3 regions of the Pseudomonas sp. GT1P32 genome follow, and region 3 is predicted to be linked to each of the others. Evidence: predicted binding sites of a transcription regulator. Region 3 holds the regulator's gene; each other region holds the start of a gene.

Region 1 (5,514 bases), 620 kb from region 3:
TTGACCTGGCGTTTTTGTGCGAGGGAGATTCGCAGCATGTGGAACGGTTGATTGGCGGTGCGCTCGACGATGCGGCCTTGTTCGTCGAGGATTTCCACGGACAAGTTGTGGCTGCCACGATCAATGTTGCTCAAAGCGAACACCGGGCTCGGACCAGGTTCAGCCGTGGGCTGCCCGTCCAGCAACAAACGGTAGCGATGGCCTCGTTGCAGGCCGGGCTCGCTGGTGACGCTGACGATCAGCTCGCCGGCACTGCTGCGGATTGTGGCGTCGGGCTCGGGCACCAGCACTCGCAGCATGTCGTAGCGGAACAGGGGTTTGGTTTCGGTTCGCTTCTCGGCAATCATCGGCGCTGCGCCGGTCGGGTTGGCGGACATGCGGTTGCTCGTCGCCAGCGGTACGCGTTTGGCGTTGCCAGTGCCAGGCTGGTCGGTGAAGACCCGATTGCCCTGGGCATCGATGTAGGTGAAGACTTCGGCCGATGCGGACAACGCGATCAGGCATGCGGCCAGCAGCCATAACCTCATGGCTTGTGCACCCGCTGTACCGTGAAGGTCACGGTCGGACTCTGCTGCACGATGTCTTCCCCTTCGATCACCTGCACCGCGAGGCTGTGAGTGCCGCGATCAATATTGACCAGTTGCAGGATCGGCACGTTGCTTGGTTGGCCGTAAGGCTGGTCGTCCAGCAGCAGCCTGAAGAGATGCGGACCTTGCAAGCGCGGTTTGATCAACACGTTGACGGTGAAGGTGCCGTTGTTGGCCCGCAGCGCTTCGGTGGTGGGCAAGTTGGTCAGCTCCAGCACCTCGTAGGCGCTGCGCGACTGTTCGCGGCTGGTGGCTTCTGCGGGTGGGACAGGAGGCGCCTGGCGCTCGACGCTGTTGAGCGGCGGCAGTTCGACCGGCTGAGCCTTCACACCGTCGGGTGGTTGATTGCTGTAGGCGGTGTTGCCGGCGGCGTCGGTGTACTTATAAATCTGCGCGGCGACGGGCAGGGCGATCAACAACAGGATGAACGGAAAACCACGACCCATAAAATCGACCAGAAACGAAAGCGTTGGGTTGCAGCATAGGTCAGGGCTGGCGATTGACCCAAGTTGTAAACATTCGGGCATGATTTCCTGCAATGCATCAGGCGGCGCAAGTCCCTGTGGGAGCGAGCCTGCTCGCGAAAGCGGTGCGTCATTCAAAATCAATGTTGGATGTGACGACCCCTTCGCGAGCAGGCTCGCTCCCACAGAAAAGCGGGGCCATCCGCGGAATCGCGGGCATAAAAAAGGCCTCCCGAAGGAGGCCTCTTTTTTGTCACGCCGCGTGCCGCGGCGCTACCGGATCAGCAGCTGTAGTACAGCTCGTATTCCAGTGGGTGTACGAAGGTACGTACCTTGATTTCTTCTTCGCTTTTCAGAGCGATGTAAGCGTCGATGAAGTCATCGGAGAACACGCCGCCTTTGGTCAGGAACGCACGACCTTTGTCCAGCTCTTCCAGGGCTTCTTTCAGGCTGCCGCAAACTTGTGGGATCTCTTTCGCCTCTTCAGGCGGCAGGTCGTACAGGTTTTTGTCAGCCGCGTCGCCAGGGTGGATCTTGTTCTGGATACCGTCCAGGCCAGCCATCATCAGTGCTGCGAAGCACAGGTATGGGTTGGCAGCCGGATCCGGGAAGCGCGCTTCGATACGGCGGCCTTTCGGGCTCGACACGTAAGGAATACGGATCGAAGCGGAGCGGTTACGGGCCGAGTAGGCCAGCATCACTGGAGCTTCGAAGCCTGGAACCAGACGCTTGTAGGAGTTGGTCGCCGGGTTGGTGAAGCCGTTCAGGGCCTTACCGTGTTTGATGATGCCGCCGATGAAGTACAGAGCGGTGTCGGACAGACCGGCATAGCCTTCGCCAGCGAAGGTGTTCTTGCCGTCTTTCCAGATGGACATGTGCACGTGCATGCCCGAGCCGTTGTCGCCGTACAGAGGCTTAGGCATGAAGGTAGCGGTGCGGCCGTAGGCATCGGCCACGTTGTGCACGACGTACTTCAGGGTTTGGGTTTCGTCGGCTTTCTTCACCAGGGTGTTGAACTTGACGCCGATTTCGTTCTGGCCGGCAGTTGCCACTTCGTGGTGGTGAACTTCTACGGTCAGGCCCATTTCTTCCAGTGCGTTGCACATGGAGGTACGGATTTCGTGGTCGTGGTCGAACGGTGGAACAGGGAAGTAACCGCCTTTGACGCCTGGACGGTGGCCACGGTTGCCGCCTTCCACGTCCTGGTCGGACATCCACGAGCCTTGTTCAGAGTAGATCTTGAACATGGAACCGGAGATGTCGGACTTGAACTTCACTTGGTCGAAGATGAAGAACTCTGGCTCCGGACCGGCATACACAGTGTCGCCGATGGCGGTGGACTTGAGGTATTCCTCTGCGCGCTTGGCGATCGCACGTGGGTCGCGATCGTAGCCTTGCATGCTCGAAGGTTCGATGATGTCGCAGACCAGGATCAGGGTCGGCTCTTCGGTGAACGGGTCCAGTACGGCAGTGCTGTCGTCCGGCAGCAGGATCATGTCGGAGGCTTCGATGCCTTTCCAGCCAGCGATGGAGGAACCGTCGAACATCTTGCCGACTTCGAAGAAGTCTTCATCCAGCGCGTCGCGAGCCGGCATGGTCACGTGGTGCTGGGTGCCTTTGGTGTCCGTGAAGCGCAGATCAATCCACTTGACGTCATGATCTTTGATGAGTTGAACCGACTTCGACATAGTGTCCTCCGGGTGGCTTCGGGCTTAGTAGTGGATGCCCTTAGAATGTGGGTGATGCCGGCGCGAATACTCTGCCAAGGCAACCTGCCTCACAAGGGAGCAAATTGCATGCCAGTGCCCCACCATGGGTTTTTTGCCCCAATATCACGCTTATAAAGGTGCGTAGCGCATTAATGGAGAAAATCCCGCCCTACAATGTGGCGTAAAAATTGGTAAATGACCTGTTTTGGTGCGCGAAAAACCTTCTGCACATTAACTGGTTAAACCTTGAGCAATTTCCGCTATAATCCGCGCCCCCCTTTTTCGGCAGGCCTCGCGCGCGCTGTTTCCATGAAATTAATCGTAAAAGTCTTCCCAGAGATCACCATCAAGAGCCGCCCGGTACGGATGCGTTTCATCCGCCAGTTGGCCAAGAACATCCGTGCCGTGCTCCGCGATCTGGATCCGGCTGTGGTGGTGAACGGCGTGTGGGACAACCTCGAGCTGGAAACCCGCGTCAGCGATCCCAAGGCTCTGAAGGAGATGGGCGAGCGTCTGAGCTGCATGCCGGGCGTCGCGCACTTCCTGCAAATCGATGAGTACCCGCTGGGTGATTTCGACGACATCGTTGAAAAATGCAAGCAGCACTACGGTGATGCACTGGCCGGCAAGATTTTCTCGGTGCGTTGCAAACGCGCCGGCAAGCACCCATTCAGCTCGATAGATATTGAGAAATACGTCGGCAGCCAGTTGCGCCGCCAGTGCGGTGCCGCCGGGATCGACCTGAAAAAACCTGAAATCGAAGTCCGAATCGAAGTTCGCGACCAACGGTTGTTCGTGATCCACAGTCAGCACAACGGCATCGGCGGTTATCCGCTGGGTGCACTGGAGCAGACACTTGTGCTGATGTCCGGCGGCTTCGACTCCACTGTGGCGGCCTACCAGATCATGCGTCGCGGCCTGATGGCCCACTTCTGCTTCTTCAATCTGGGCGGAAGGGCCCACGAACTGGGCGTGATGGAAGTCGCGCACTTCATCTGGAAGAAGTACGGCAGCTCCCAACGCGTGTTATTTGTCAGTGTGCCGTTCGAGGAAGTACTGGGAGAAATTCTCGGTAAAGTCGATAACAGTCATATGGGCGTAGTATTGAAGCGTATGATGTTGCGCGCTGCGACCCAAATTGCCGATCGACTGCAAATCGAAGCGCTGGTGACCGGGGAGGCGATCTCCCAGGTGTCGAGCCAGACATTGCCGAATCTGAACGTGATCGACTGCGTGACCGAGAAGCTGGTGCTGCGCCCGCTGATCGCCAGTCACAAGCAGGACATCATCGATCTGGCCAACGAAATCGGTACCGCCGATTTCGCCCGGCACATGCCGGAGTATTGCGGGGTCATTTCAGTCAACCCGAAGACGGCTGCCAAGCGCCACCGGGTGGAGCATGAAGAGAAAGAATTCGACATGGCAGTCCTTGAGCGTGCGCTCGAGAACGCCAAACTGGTGCCGATCGATCGCGTGATCGACGAATTGGGCCAGGATTTGCAGATCGAAGAAGTCAGCGAAGCACTGGCGGGGCAGATCATCATCGACATCCGTCACCCGGATGCCGCTGAAGACGAGCCGCTGGAACTCGGTGGCATTGAGGTGCAGACGATGCCGTTTTATGCATTGAACGCTCGTTTCAAGGAACTGGACCCTACTCGCCAGTACCTGCTGTATTGCGACAAAGGCGTGATGAGTCGCCTGCATGCCCACCATTTGCTCAGTGAGGGGCATGCCAATGTGCGCGTTTATCGACCGAGCTAAGAGCCCGGGGCTGTTTGCCTGTGGCCTGCGTCATCGGCCCCCCGACTCTGCCGTCAAGCTGTAACGGCAAGGCCTGACTCTACTGTTAATCGCTGCCAAGACTTGTCAGCACACCGAATCCTCTGATCGAGATACACAAGTGATCGAAAATCTACGCAACATCGCCATCATTGCTCACGTTGACCATGGTAAAACCACCCTGGTAGACAAACTCTTGCGTCAATCCGGCACCCTGGAGCGCAACGAGCTCAACGACGAGCGCGTGATGGACTCCAACGACCAGGAGAAAGAGCGCGGTATTACCATTCTGGCGAAAAACACCGCCATCAACTGGAACGGCTACCACATCAACATCGTGGACACCCCGGGCCACGCCGACTTCGGCGGCGAAGTTGAACGCGTAATGTCGATGGTTGACTCCGTTCTGCTGCTGGTTGACGCTCAAGACGGCCCTATGCCGCAAACCCGTTTCGTGACCAAGAAGGCTTTCGAAGCCGGCCTGCGTCCAATCGTGGTCATCAACAAGGTTGACCGTCCAGGCGCGCGTCCGGACTGGGTTCTGGACCAGATCTTCGACCTGTTCGACAACCTGGGTGCCACCGAAGAACAGCTGGACTTCAAAGTCGTCTACGCCTCGGCCCTGAACGGTATTGCCGGTCTGGACCACACCGACATGGCTGAAGACATGACCCCGCTGTACCAGTCGATCGTCGACAACGTACCTGCGCCGCAAGTCGACCGTGACGGTCCGTTCCAGATGCAAATCTCCGCTCTGGACTACAACAGCTTCCTGGGTGTTATCGGCGTTGGCCGTATCGCTCGTGGTCGCATCAAGCCGAACACTCCGGTTGTCGCTATCGACGCCGACGGCAAGAAGCGTAACGGCCGTATCCTGAAGCTGATGGGTCACCACGGTCTGCACCGTATCGACGTTGAAGAAGCAGCTGCCGGCGACATCGTCTGCATCAGCGGCTTCGACCAGCTGTTCAT
Region 2 (5,514 bases), 1.9 Mb from region 3:
CCAGCAAGGACAAGCCGCTGGGCATCCACATCGGCGGCATTGCCATCAATGACGGTTCGGCCAACTTCGCCGACTTCAGCCTGACCCCGAACTTCGCCACCGCCGTGCAACAGCTCAACGGGCAGATCGGCACCATCGACAGCCGTCAGGCAAAACCGGCGACCGTCGACATCAAGGGCAAGGTCGATCGCTACGCGCCGGTGACCATCAAAGGTTCGGTCAACCCGTTCGACCCGATGGCCAGCCTCGACATCGCCACCAGTTTCAAACGGGTGGAACTGACCACACTGACGCCCTACTCCGGCAAATTCGCCGGCTACCGTATCCGCAAGGGCCGACTCAATCTCGACCTGCATTACCTGATTACCAAAGGCCAGCTCAAGGCTGAAAACAAAGTGGTGGTCGAGCAATTGCAACTGGGTGAAAAGGTCGACAGCCCCGACGCTGTCAGCCTGCCGCTGAAACTGGCGATTGCCCTGCTCAAGGATGTCGACGGCAAGATTTCCATCGAGCTGCCAGTCACCGGCGACCTCAACAATCCGCAGTTCAGCGTCATGCCGATTGTCTGGCAGACCCTGCGTAACCTGATCGTCAAAGCCGCTGCCGCACCGTTCAAAATGATTGGCGGGCTGGTCAGTGGCGGTGGTTCGGAAGACCTCGGCACGGTGTCGTTCGCACCGGGTTCAAGCGACCTGAGCAAGGACGCCGAGGGTTCGCTGGTCAAACTGTCCAATGCACTCAAGGAACGTCCGGCCCTGCGCCTGGAGATCGAAGGCACCGCTGCCGCCAGCAGCGATGGCCCGCTGATCGCCGAGCAACGCCTGGAACGGGAATACCAGTACAACTACTACAAAATGCTCCAGCGTCGCGGCGACAGGGTGCCGGCGCAGGCCTCGTTGCTGCAAGTACCGGACGGCGAGAAAGGCCCGCTGCTGGAAGGCATCTACCGCACCCGCCTGAAAAACCAGCCACCGGCCGAATGGAAGGACCTGGGCAAGGAAGAACGCACTGCAAAAATGCGCGCGGACGTGATCAAGTTCTGGAGTTCCAGCGACGTGCTCTTGCGCCAGCTGGGCCAGGATCGCGCCAGCAGCATCAAGGATTATCTGGTCGACAAGGGTCAGTTGGCCGATGACCGCGTGTACTTCATCGATGCCAGTCTCGGCGAAGCGGAAAGTGACGGTCGGGTGGTAACGCCGTTGCACCTGGATGCCGAGTGATGATCAGTCGGTTGCTGATCAGCCTGGCACTGGCAATGGCGGCCAGTCCGGCCACGGCCGCCGATACCCTGCGCTGCGGCAGTCAGTTGGTCAGCGTCGGCGACCGGTCCAGCGAGGTCCTGCAGAAGTGCGGTGAGCCAGTCAGTCGAGACCTGTTGGGCTACAAGCGCAGCGCCAACCGTCGGGAAGAATTCCAGGTCGAGGAATGGACCTACGGGCCCAACGGCGGGATGTATCAATACCTACGGTTTGAAGGGAATCGCCTGAGGCAGATCACCAGCAAGCGCGGTAACTGACACACAGGCCCTTTGTAGGAGCCGGCTTGCTGGCGATTGCGGTGTGTCAGTAATCAGTTTCGTCGACTGACACACCGCAATCGTCGGAACGCCGCCCGCAGCAAGCCGGCTCCTACAGTTTGGTTTTGTGGTGGCCCGGAATAGAACAGGCCCCGGACACGAATGTCTGGGGCCTGTAATGGCCACATCCTTGTGGCCGTCGCATGAACTCTCAAGTGGCGGCAGACGCATGACTCGGCTCGTCTACCGCGCCTTCTCCCGTTCAGGCGAGAAGTCTTGCCTTACTCGGCTTTCAGGCCGTCAGCGGAGACCGCTTTGACGCCTTTGATTTTCTTGGTGATGGCCACAGCGGTGGCTTTCTGCGCGTCAGTCACCGCGACGGTGGACGACAGGGATACAACACCTTTGTTGGTTTCGACTTTGATATCGGTACCAGGAATGCCTTTTTCAGTTACCAGGTCAGCTTTGACTTTGGTGGTGATCCAGGTGTCTGAAGTGGTTTCTTTAGCCTTGGCCACTTCACCGGCAGCCAGGGTCATTGGCGCTTGGGTAGCCTGGGTCTGTGCAAATGCAGCGTTGGCCATGGTCAGGGTCAGAGCGGTAGCAGCAGCGGCAGCGATAGCGAACTTCTTCATACGAGTAACTCCTGTTTTTTCATAAAGTCTGCTGCGTGTCTTGTCAGCAGGGTTACTGGGTATAGTGCGAACGCTGTGCCAACTTTGAAACAGTCATTAATTCCTTATAAATCAGCAAGTTAAAAAAATGACTGATTTTCGAAATCATGCAAATTGCATGACTTCGGCAATATCTACATGCAAGTTGCGGGTTTTACCGTTGGCCTAAGGCCATGAATTTGTGGGGTTTTCCAAATCTCACCAAGAAGCACAGCGAACTGGGAGTTTTTTCCCCCCAAAAAAATGCCCCATCCAACGATGGGGCATTCTTCTATTTACCCGTTTGCAGCATTAAGTTGCTGAGGCTGTGCAACCAGGCGGTGCGTAATCGGCAGTCACGCCGGTCGCGCATGACCAGCCTGCTGTGGCGCTGCGAGTCAGCGTGATGGTTTTACCTGCCACAGGGGCCGGTGCTTTCTGCAAGGTGCAGACAATGGTGCCAGCGCCTGAGGCAACCGTGCCGGTGACAGCAATTGCACAGTTCTGCGTCGTCGTGCCGGCGCCCGTCAGTGTGGTGGGTTCTGCAGTGCCGGCATTCATCAGGTCTTCAAACGAAACCTTCAGCGCTGCAATCTCCGCCAACCCCGCCGTCACTTTTGCCCGGGCCTGATACTTCGAGTAAGCCGGCAACGCAAACGTCGCCAGAATCCCGATGATCGCCACCACGATCAACAGTTCGATAAGCGTAAAACCTTTCTGAGTATTCATAGACAAGCTCCATGCATGAGTCGAAATCTCATGACCTGAACCAGTCTCAGCACAGCCCATGCCAAGCCCGTTGCCCCCTGTTAGCGGGACGCGGGAACGAAGCAAGGCCTTTTCCAGCCCCCAGGATCCGCACTATCTGACACTTTTTGTCACCAGAGCAGCGCTGGTTTGGCGCCACCGGTTGACTAGGCTATAAGTCATGAACTGTCTGCGTCCGGTATCCCCATGAATGACATCGCCCTTAGCGGTCTGGCCAAGCAATTGGTTCTTGCCGAGCTGCTCACCGACCAAAGCGCGCAACAGGCGTATCAGCAAGCCCAACGTCATAAAATCTCCCTCGTCAGTTATCTGGTGCAGAACAAACTGGTGAAAAGTCGCCAGGTCGCCGAGATCGCTTCGGAGCATTTCGGCATGGCGCTGCTCGACCTCAACTGCCTGGACAAGGAAACCCAACCCAAGGGCCTGGTCAGCGAAAAACTGGTTCGCCAGCATCACGCCCTGCCCCTCTGGCGGCGCGGCAACAAGTTGTTCGTGGGGGTTTCCGACCCGACCAATCACCAGGCCATCAACGACATCCAGTTCAGCACCGGGCTGAACACCGAAGCCATCCTGGTGGAGGACGACAAGCTCAGCGATGCCATCGAGAAGTTCTTCGACAGCCATGCCAGCGGACTGGAAGACATGGCCGACGTAGACCTCGATGGCATGGACATCGAGTCGATCGATGACCACCAACAGGACGCCATCGCCGGACAGGATGCCGACGACGCGCCGGTGGTGCGCTTCGTTCACAAGATGCTGCTGGACGCGATCAGGAGTGGCTCTTCCGACCTGCATTTCGAGCCCTACGAAAAAACCTACCGCGTGCGGATGCGCACCGACGGCATGCTGCGTGAAGTCGCCAAGCCGCCGATTCAACTGGCCAACCGCATCGCCGCCCGCCTGAAAGTCATGGCCAGCCTCGACATCTCCGAGCGGCGCAAACCCCAGGACGGGCGGATCAAGATGCGCCTGTCGAAGAGCAAGTCCATCGACTTCCGGGTCAACACCCTGCCGACCCTGTGGGGCGAAAAAGTGGTGATCCGGATACTTGATCCATCGAGCGCGCAAATGGGCATCGACGCCCTCGGTTACGAACCGGACCAGAAAGACCTGTACATGGCCGCGCTGAAGCAGCCGCAGGGGATGATTCTGGTGACCGGTCCCACGGGGTCGGGCAAGACCGTGTCGCTCTACACCGGGCTGAACATTCTCAACACCGTGGACATCAACATCTCCACCGCCGAAGACCCGGTGGAGATCAACATGGAAGGCATCAACCAGGTCAACGTCAACGCCAAGCAGGGGCTGGGTTTTGCCCAGGCGCTGCGTTCGTTTTTGCGCCAGGACCCGGACGTGATCATGGTCGGCGAGATCCGCGACCTGGAAACCGCCGAAATTGCCATCAAAGCCGCCCAGACCGGGCACCTGGTGCTGTCGACCCTGCACACCAACAGCGCCGCCGAAACCCTGACCCGCCTGCACAACATGGGCATTCAGGGGTTCAACATCGCGACGTCCGTCAGCCTGATCATCGCCCAGCGCCTGGCGCGCAAACTGTGCAGCCAGTGCAAGAAGCCCATCGATATTCCCCGCGAGGCATTGATCAAGGAAGGCTTCCCCGAGGAACGGATTGGCGCATTCACGATCTATGAGCCGGTCGGTTGCGATCAGTGCAACGGCGGCTACAAGGGGCGCGTGGGGATTTATGAAGTGGTGAAGAACACAGCAGACCTGCAACGGCTGATCATGGCCGAAGGCAACTCGCTGGAAATCGATATCCAGATGCGCAAGGACGGCTTCAATGACCTGCGTACTTCCGGGCTGATCAAGGCCATGCAAGGTATCACCAGCCTTGAAGAAATCAACCGGGTCACCAAGGACTGAACATGGCGGTCAAGGCAGCAAAAATCAGTGTGTACGCCTGGGAAGGCACCGACAAAAAAGGCAGCAGAATAACCGGCGAACTCAGCGGTCAGAACCCGGCGCTGATCAAGGCGCAACTGCGCAAGCAAGGCATCAACCCCGGCAAGGTGCGCAAGAAATCCGCCTCGCTTTTCAGCCTCGGTCAACGCATCAAGGCGCATGACATTGCCCTGTTCACCCGGCAGATGGCGACCATGATGAAAGCCGGCGTGCCGCTGTTGCAGTCGTTCGACATCATCGGAGAAGGCTTCGAAAACCCGGCCATGCGCAAACTGGTGGACGAGGTGAAACAGGAAGTCGCGGCGGGTAACAGCTTCGCGGCGGCCCTGCGCAAAAAGCCGCAGTATTTTGATGAGCTCTACTGCAATCTGGTGGATGCCGGCGAACAGGCCGGCGCGCTGGACACCCTGTTGGAGCGGGTCGCGACCTACAAGGAAAAGAGCGAAAGCCTCAAGGCCAAGATCAAGAAAGCCATGACTTATCCGCTGGCGGTGGTGTTCGTCGCGATCATCGTCACCGGGATTCTGCTGGTCAAGGTGGTGCCGCAGTTCGAGTCGGTGTTCAAAGGTTTTGGTGCGCAACTGCCGGCGTTCACGGTGATGGTCATCGGCCTGTCGCAGTTCATGCAGGATTGGTGGTGGCTGATGCTTG
Region 3 (5,514 bases):
CTTCGTCGGCGTCCAGGTACAGGACGTCGCACTGGATATGCCGGCTGCGAACTTCTTCGAGCAGTTCCGGAAACCGGCTCAGGTGGCTCGGCAGGTTGCGCGCGTCAATGGACACGGCAACCAGCGGTTGCGCCAGTTCGGTGTGGATCAGCGCGCGTTCAGCCAGTTCCGGCAACAACCCGGCGGGCAGGTTGTCGATGCAGTAATAGCCGTTGTCCTCGAGAACATCGAGCGCGGTGCTTTTACCTGAGCCGGAACGGCCACTGACGATGATCAAGCGCATGATTAGTGCCCGTTTTGCTCGTCCAGGACAACCTGATACAAGGCTTCATTGCTCGGGGCGCTACGCAGGCGATCGCGGACTTCCTTGCGATCGAGCATGCTGGCGATCTGACGGAGCAATTCAAGGTGCGCATCGGTAGCGGCTTCGGGGACCAGCAAGACGAACAGCAGGTCAACCGGAGCACCGTCGATGGCGTCGAAATCGATAGGGGCGTCCAGGTGCATCAAGGCGCTGATGGGCGAGGTGCAACCTTTCAGCCGACAGTGAGGGATAGCGATGCCGTTACCAAAACCGGTCGAACCGAGTTTTTCACGGGCAATCAACGCCTCGAAGACATCTTGCATCTCCAGATCCGGCACTTCCCGGGCGATCAGGTTGGCAATTTGCTCGAGGGCTTTCTTTTTGCTGCCGCCCGGCACGTTCACGAGGGAACGGCCGGGGGTCAGGATGCTTTCAAGTCGGATCATGGGTTGGGAGTGTTAACGACCGGTCGCGCCCTGGAGGAGGCTCTGGGTCTTTTCCTTATGCTTTTTGAGTTGTTTATCCAGCTTGTCGGTCAATGCGTCGATCGCCGCGTACATATCGGTATGTTCCGCGTTGGCGACCACTTCATTGCCGGGAATATGCAGCGTGGCTTCGATTTTCTGCTTCAGCTTTTCGACCGTCATCGTGACCTGCACGTTGGTGATCTTGTCGAAATGCCTCTCTAACCGTTCGAGTTTTTCGCCGATGTAGGTGCGAAGAGGTTCGGTCACTTCCAGTTGGTGTCCACTGATGTTGACTTGCATACAGCTTCTCCTTCGTTGCCAGTGCATAAAGCGGTAGACCAGATGATCTACCACTGGAACGCTGTGGCGTGGCTCTACATCAACCGCTTGCGTTCGCTCGAAGGCGCGATCCCGAGGGATTCGCGGTACTTGGCGACGGTGCGGCGAGCCACCTGAATGCCTTGTGCCTCCAGTAAACCAGCGATCTTGCTGTCACTCAACGGCTTTTTCTGATTTTCCGCGGCAACCAGTTTTTTGATGATCGCGCGGATCGCCGTGGACGAGCATTCACCGCCTTCGGAGGTGCTGACGTGGCTGGAGAAAAAGTATTTCAGCTCATATATGCCCCGGGGGGTATGCATGAATTTTTGTGTCGTTACGCGGGAAATCGTCGACTCGTGCATGCCCACCGCTTCGGCGATGTCATGCAGCACCAGCGGTTTCATCGCTTCGTCGCCGTATTCCAGAAAACCGCGCTGATGCTCGACGATCTGGGTGGCAACTTTCATCAGGGTTTCGTTGCGGCTTTGCAGGCTCTTGATGAACCAGCGGGCCTCTTGCAACTGATTACGCATGAAGGTGTTGTCGGCACTGGTGTCGGCGCGGCGAACAAAACCGGCGTATTGGGCGTTGACCCGCAACCGTGGCACCGATTCCTGGTTCAGCTCGACCAGCCAGCGCTCGTTGTCCTTGCGCACGATCACGTCGGGGACGACGTACTCGGCTTCGCTGGATTCGATCTGCGAGCCAGGGCGCGGGTTGAGGCTCTGAACCAGTTCGATCACCTGGCGCAGTTCATCTTCCTTGAGCTTCATGCGGCGCATCAGCTGGCTGTAGTCGCGGCTGCCGAGCAGGTCGATGTAATCGGTGACCAGGCGCTTGGCCTCGGCCAGCCAAGGTGTCTTGGCTGGAAGCTGGCGCAATTGCAGCAGCAGGCATTCACCCAGGTTGCGGGCGCCGATGCCGGCGGGTTCGAATTGCTGGATGCGATGCAGGACGGCTTCGATTTCGTCCAGTTCGATGTCGAGTTCCGGATCGAAGGCTTCGAGGATTTCCTCGAGGGTTTCGTCCAGGTAGCCCTGATTGTTGATGCAATCGATCAGGGTCACGGCGATCAGGCGATCGGTGTCGGACATCGGCGCCAGGTTCAGTTGCCACAACAGGTGGCTTTGCAGGCTCTCACCGGCGGATGTACGGGTAGTAAAATCCCACTCGTCGTCATCGTTGCTCGGCAGGCTGCTGGCGCTGGTCTGGTAGACGTCTTCCCAGGCGGTGTCGACGGGCAGTTCGTTGGGAATGCGCTCGTTCCAGTCACCTTCCTCGAGGTTGTCCACCGTCGGGGCGGTTTCCTGATAGGAGGGTTCTGAAACGTCGGCGTTGGGTTGCTGTTCGGCTTTGTCGGCCAAGGGGTCGGCGTTATCGAAGTCGTCGCCTTCTTCCTGGCGTTCGAGCATCGGATTGGACTCCAGGGCCTCCTGGATTTCCTGTTGCAGGTCCAGGGTCGACAATTGGAGCAGGCGGATGGCCTGTTGCAGCTGCGGTGTCATCGTCAGCTGCTGGCCCATTCTCAAGACTAGCGATGGTTTCATGGCAGGGGCTAAACACCTTATTCGCCGGCGCACATGCGCCATCCACTACAGGGCGCCGAAGCGCCAAACATAAGCAAATTATATGCCCGAAACCGTAGCGTTTGCCTAGAGCGCTGTAACAATAAAAAAGTATTGATTTTTTATCGAGACAAGCGCTCGGACAGCCAGCCAGACACCTCAGCGCTTACAGGCGGAACTCATGGCCCAGATAGACTTCTTTCACGAGGTCGTTGGCCAGGATGGTGGCCGAATCACCTTCGGCGATCAATTGGCCATCGTTGACGATGTAGGCGGTTTCGCAGATATCCAGCGTTTCACGGACGTTGTGGTCGGTGATCAGCACGCCAATGCCCTTGGCCTTGAGGTGGTAGATGATCTGTTTGATGTCGCCCACCGAAATCGGGTCCACGCCGGCGAACGGTTCGTCGAGGAGGATGAATTTCGGGTTGGTGGCCAGTGCCCGGGCGATTTCCACACGGCGGCGTTCGCCACCGGACAGGCTCATGCCGAGGTTGTCGCGGATGTGGCTGATGTGGAATTCCTGCAGCAGGCTTTCCAGTTCCTTGCGACGACCGGCCTTGTCGAGTTCCTTGCGGGTCTCGAGGATCGCCATGATGTTGTCGGCGACCGATAGTTTGCGGAAGATCGACGCTTCTTGCGGAAGATAGCCGATACCTGCCTTCGCACGACCGTGCATCGGCTGGTGGCTGACGTCCAGATCATCGATCAGTACGCGACCCTGATCGGCCTGAACCAGGCCGACAATCATGTAGAAGCAGGTGGTTTTGCCGGCGCCGTTAGGGCCAAGCAGGCCGACGATCTGACCGCTGTCGATAGACAGGCTGACGTCGCGCACGACCTGACGGCTCTTGTAGCTCTTGGCCAAATGCTGAGCTTTCAGAGTTGCCATTACGGGGCCTTTTGCTCGTCGGTTTTCTTTTTCGGCTGGATCACCATGTCGATACGCGGACGCGACTCGGTCACATTGGTGCCCGTGGCTCGGCCTGCGCTGGCAAGCTTTTTGTTGGTGTCGTAGACGATTTTCTCGCCTTGGGTGACGTTGCCGTCTTTATCGACAACTTTGGCGCGATCAATCAGCACGACGCGGTCTTGCGAGGCGTGATACTGGATGGTGACGCCCCAGCCCTGAACCGGCTTGGTGTCACCAGCGGTTTGGATCTGCTCGAAGTAGGCGAGGTTGCCCACCGAGGTCACCACGTCGATGTCGCCGTTAGGTTTGCGGGTCATGGTCACAGTATTGCCGGTGACCTTCATTGAGCCCTGAGTGATGATCACGTCACCTTTATAGGTGGCAACGCCATTCTTGTCGTCCAGTTGGGCGTCGTCGGCCTGAATGCGGATAGGCTGATCTCTATCGGTCGGCAGAGCCCAGGCGCTCACGCTTCCCAGTGCTGCGCTCAGACCGAGCAAAATAGGGAGAGTTTTAACGAGCCTCATACTGTCCTCTTACGTTCGATAGCAGGTGTATCCTGCTTTCTTTCAAATACGCTTTCATTCCCTTGCCAGTCGATACACCGCCAGCGCCGTCGATTCTAACGGGTTGCTCGGTCTGCGCATATTGCTGTTGCGGGAACACGGTCATGCGGGTGGTGGTAATCAGGGTCTTGCGGTTTTTCTCGTCGAAGCGCGTGATGCGCACCGAGTCAATCAGTTCGACCTGAGTGCCGTCCGGGTTGACCTCGCCGTGTTCGCTCTGGACGTGCCAGGGGAACTCGGTGCCGCGGAACATGTTCAGGTCCGGGTTGGTCAACAGCGTCACTTCGGTCGCCTTCAGGTGTTCAACCTTGTCGGACGTCATTTCGTATTGCAGTTTGCCATCCGGCAGGTACTGGACGCTGTGCGCGTTGATCGCGTAGTAGTCGATCGCGCTTTCATCGACCGTTACCACTGGCTTGTCGAGGAAGCGTTCCGGGCTGATGTTCCAGTAGCCAACCGCAGCAAATATCGCTGCGATGCAACCGAACATCAGGAAGTTGCGAAATTTCTTGCTCAGCATAGTTGGCTCACAGGTACGCGGCGTTGGCCGCATCGAGGCGGCCCTGGGCGCGCAGGATCAATTCGCAGAATTCGCGAGCGGCACCCTCGCCACCACGGGCCTGGGTGATGCCGTGGGCGTGTTCACGCACAAAACTGGCGGCATTGGCCACCGCCATACCCAGGCCAACGCGGCGAATCACCGGCAGGTCTGGCAGGTCGTCGCCGAGGTAGGCGACTTGTTCGTAGCTTAGGTTGAGCTGGGCGAGAAGCTCGTCAAGCACCACCAGTTTATCTTCACGGCCCTGATAAAGGTGGGGAATGCCGAGGTTCTTCGCTCGTCGCTCGACCACCGGGGTCTTGCGGCCGCTGATGATAGCCGTCTGCACGCCCGCTGCCATCAACATCTTGATGCCCTGGCCGTCGAGTGTATTGAATGTCTTGAATTCGCTGCCGTCTTCAAGGAAGTACAGGCGTCCGTCGGTCAGGACGCCGTCGACGTCGAATACCGCCAGTTTGATCTGTTTGCCGCGTTGCAGCAGGTCCGTGCTCATTACATTACTCCCGCACGCAGCAAGTCGTGCATGTTCAAGGCGCCGACCGGGCGGTCTTCGCTATCGACCACGACCAGCGCGTTGATTTTATGGTCTTCCATGATTTTCAGGGCCTCGGCCGCAAGCATTTCGGCGCGGGCGGTCTTGCCGTGAGCGGTCATGACCTGGTCGATCGTCGCGCTGTGGATGTCGATGCTGCGATCCAGGGTGCGGCGCAAATCGCCGTCGGTGAAGATCCCGGCGAGTTTGCCGTCGGCTTCCAGGATCACGGTCATGCCCAGACCCTTGCGGGTCATTTCCATCAGCGCGTCCTTGAGCAGGGTGCC

The links. Region 3 encodes sigma-54, which starts transcription at its own class of promoters, with help from an activator protein. Its sites were predicted from a motif close to ANTGGCATNNANNTTGCTNT; they were not measured.
Region 1: glnA (type I glutamate--ammonia ligase) is a predicted target of sigma-54. The motif match lies at 2,836-2,855, and genes of this name have one in related genera.
Region 2: ACYZUC_RS24695 (pilin) is a predicted target of sigma-54. The motif match lies at 2,997-3,016, and genes of this name have one in related genera.

What each region holds. Positions count from the first base shown of each region.
Region 1 is NZ_CM142704.1:4,060,004-4,065,517, reverse strand. It holds gene ACYZUC_RS18530 (DUF4124 domain-containing protein) at 1-527, opposite strand, end outside; gene ACYZUC_RS18525 (DUF4124 domain-containing protein) at 524-1,033, opposite strand; gene glnA (type I glutamate--ammonia ligase) at 1,333-2,739, opposite strand; gene thiI (tRNA uracil 4-sulfurtransferase ThiI) at 3,070-4,524, shown strand; gene typA (translational GTPase TypA) at 4,664-5,514, shown strand, end outside.
Region 2 is NZ_CM142704.1:5,379,919-5,385,432, reverse strand. It holds gene ACYZUC_RS24710 (DUF748 domain-containing protein) at 1-1,220, shown strand, start outside; gene ACYZUC_RS24705 (DUF2845 domain-containing protein) at 1,220-1,516, shown strand; gene ACYZUC_RS24700 (BON domain-containing protein) at 1,798-2,151, opposite strand; gene ACYZUC_RS24695 (pilin) at 2,482-2,898, opposite strand; gene pilB (type IV-A pilus assembly ATPase PilB) at 3,124-4,824, shown strand; gene ACYZUC_RS24685 (type II secretion system F family protein) at 4,827-5,514, shown strand, end outside.
Region 3 is NZ_CM142704.1:3,435,489-3,441,002, reverse strand. It holds gene rapZ (RNase adapter RapZ) at 1-283, opposite strand, end outside; gene ptsN (PTS IIA-like nitrogen regulatory protein PtsN) at 286-750, opposite strand; gene hpf (ribosome hibernation-promoting factor, HPF/YfiA family) at 763-1,071, opposite strand; gene ACYZUC_RS15865 (RNA polymerase factor sigma-54) at 1,146-2,639, opposite strand; gene lptB (LPS export ABC transporter ATP-binding protein) at 2,824-3,549, opposite strand; gene lptA (lipopolysaccharide transport periplasmic protein LptA) at 3,549-4,097, opposite strand; gene lptC (LPS export ABC transporter periplasmic protein LptC) at 4,084-4,656, opposite strand; gene ACYZUC_RS15845 (KdsC family phosphatase) at 4,664-5,188, opposite strand; gene ACYZUC_RS15840 (KpsF/GutQ family sugar-phosphate isomerase) at 5,188-5,514, opposite strand, start outside.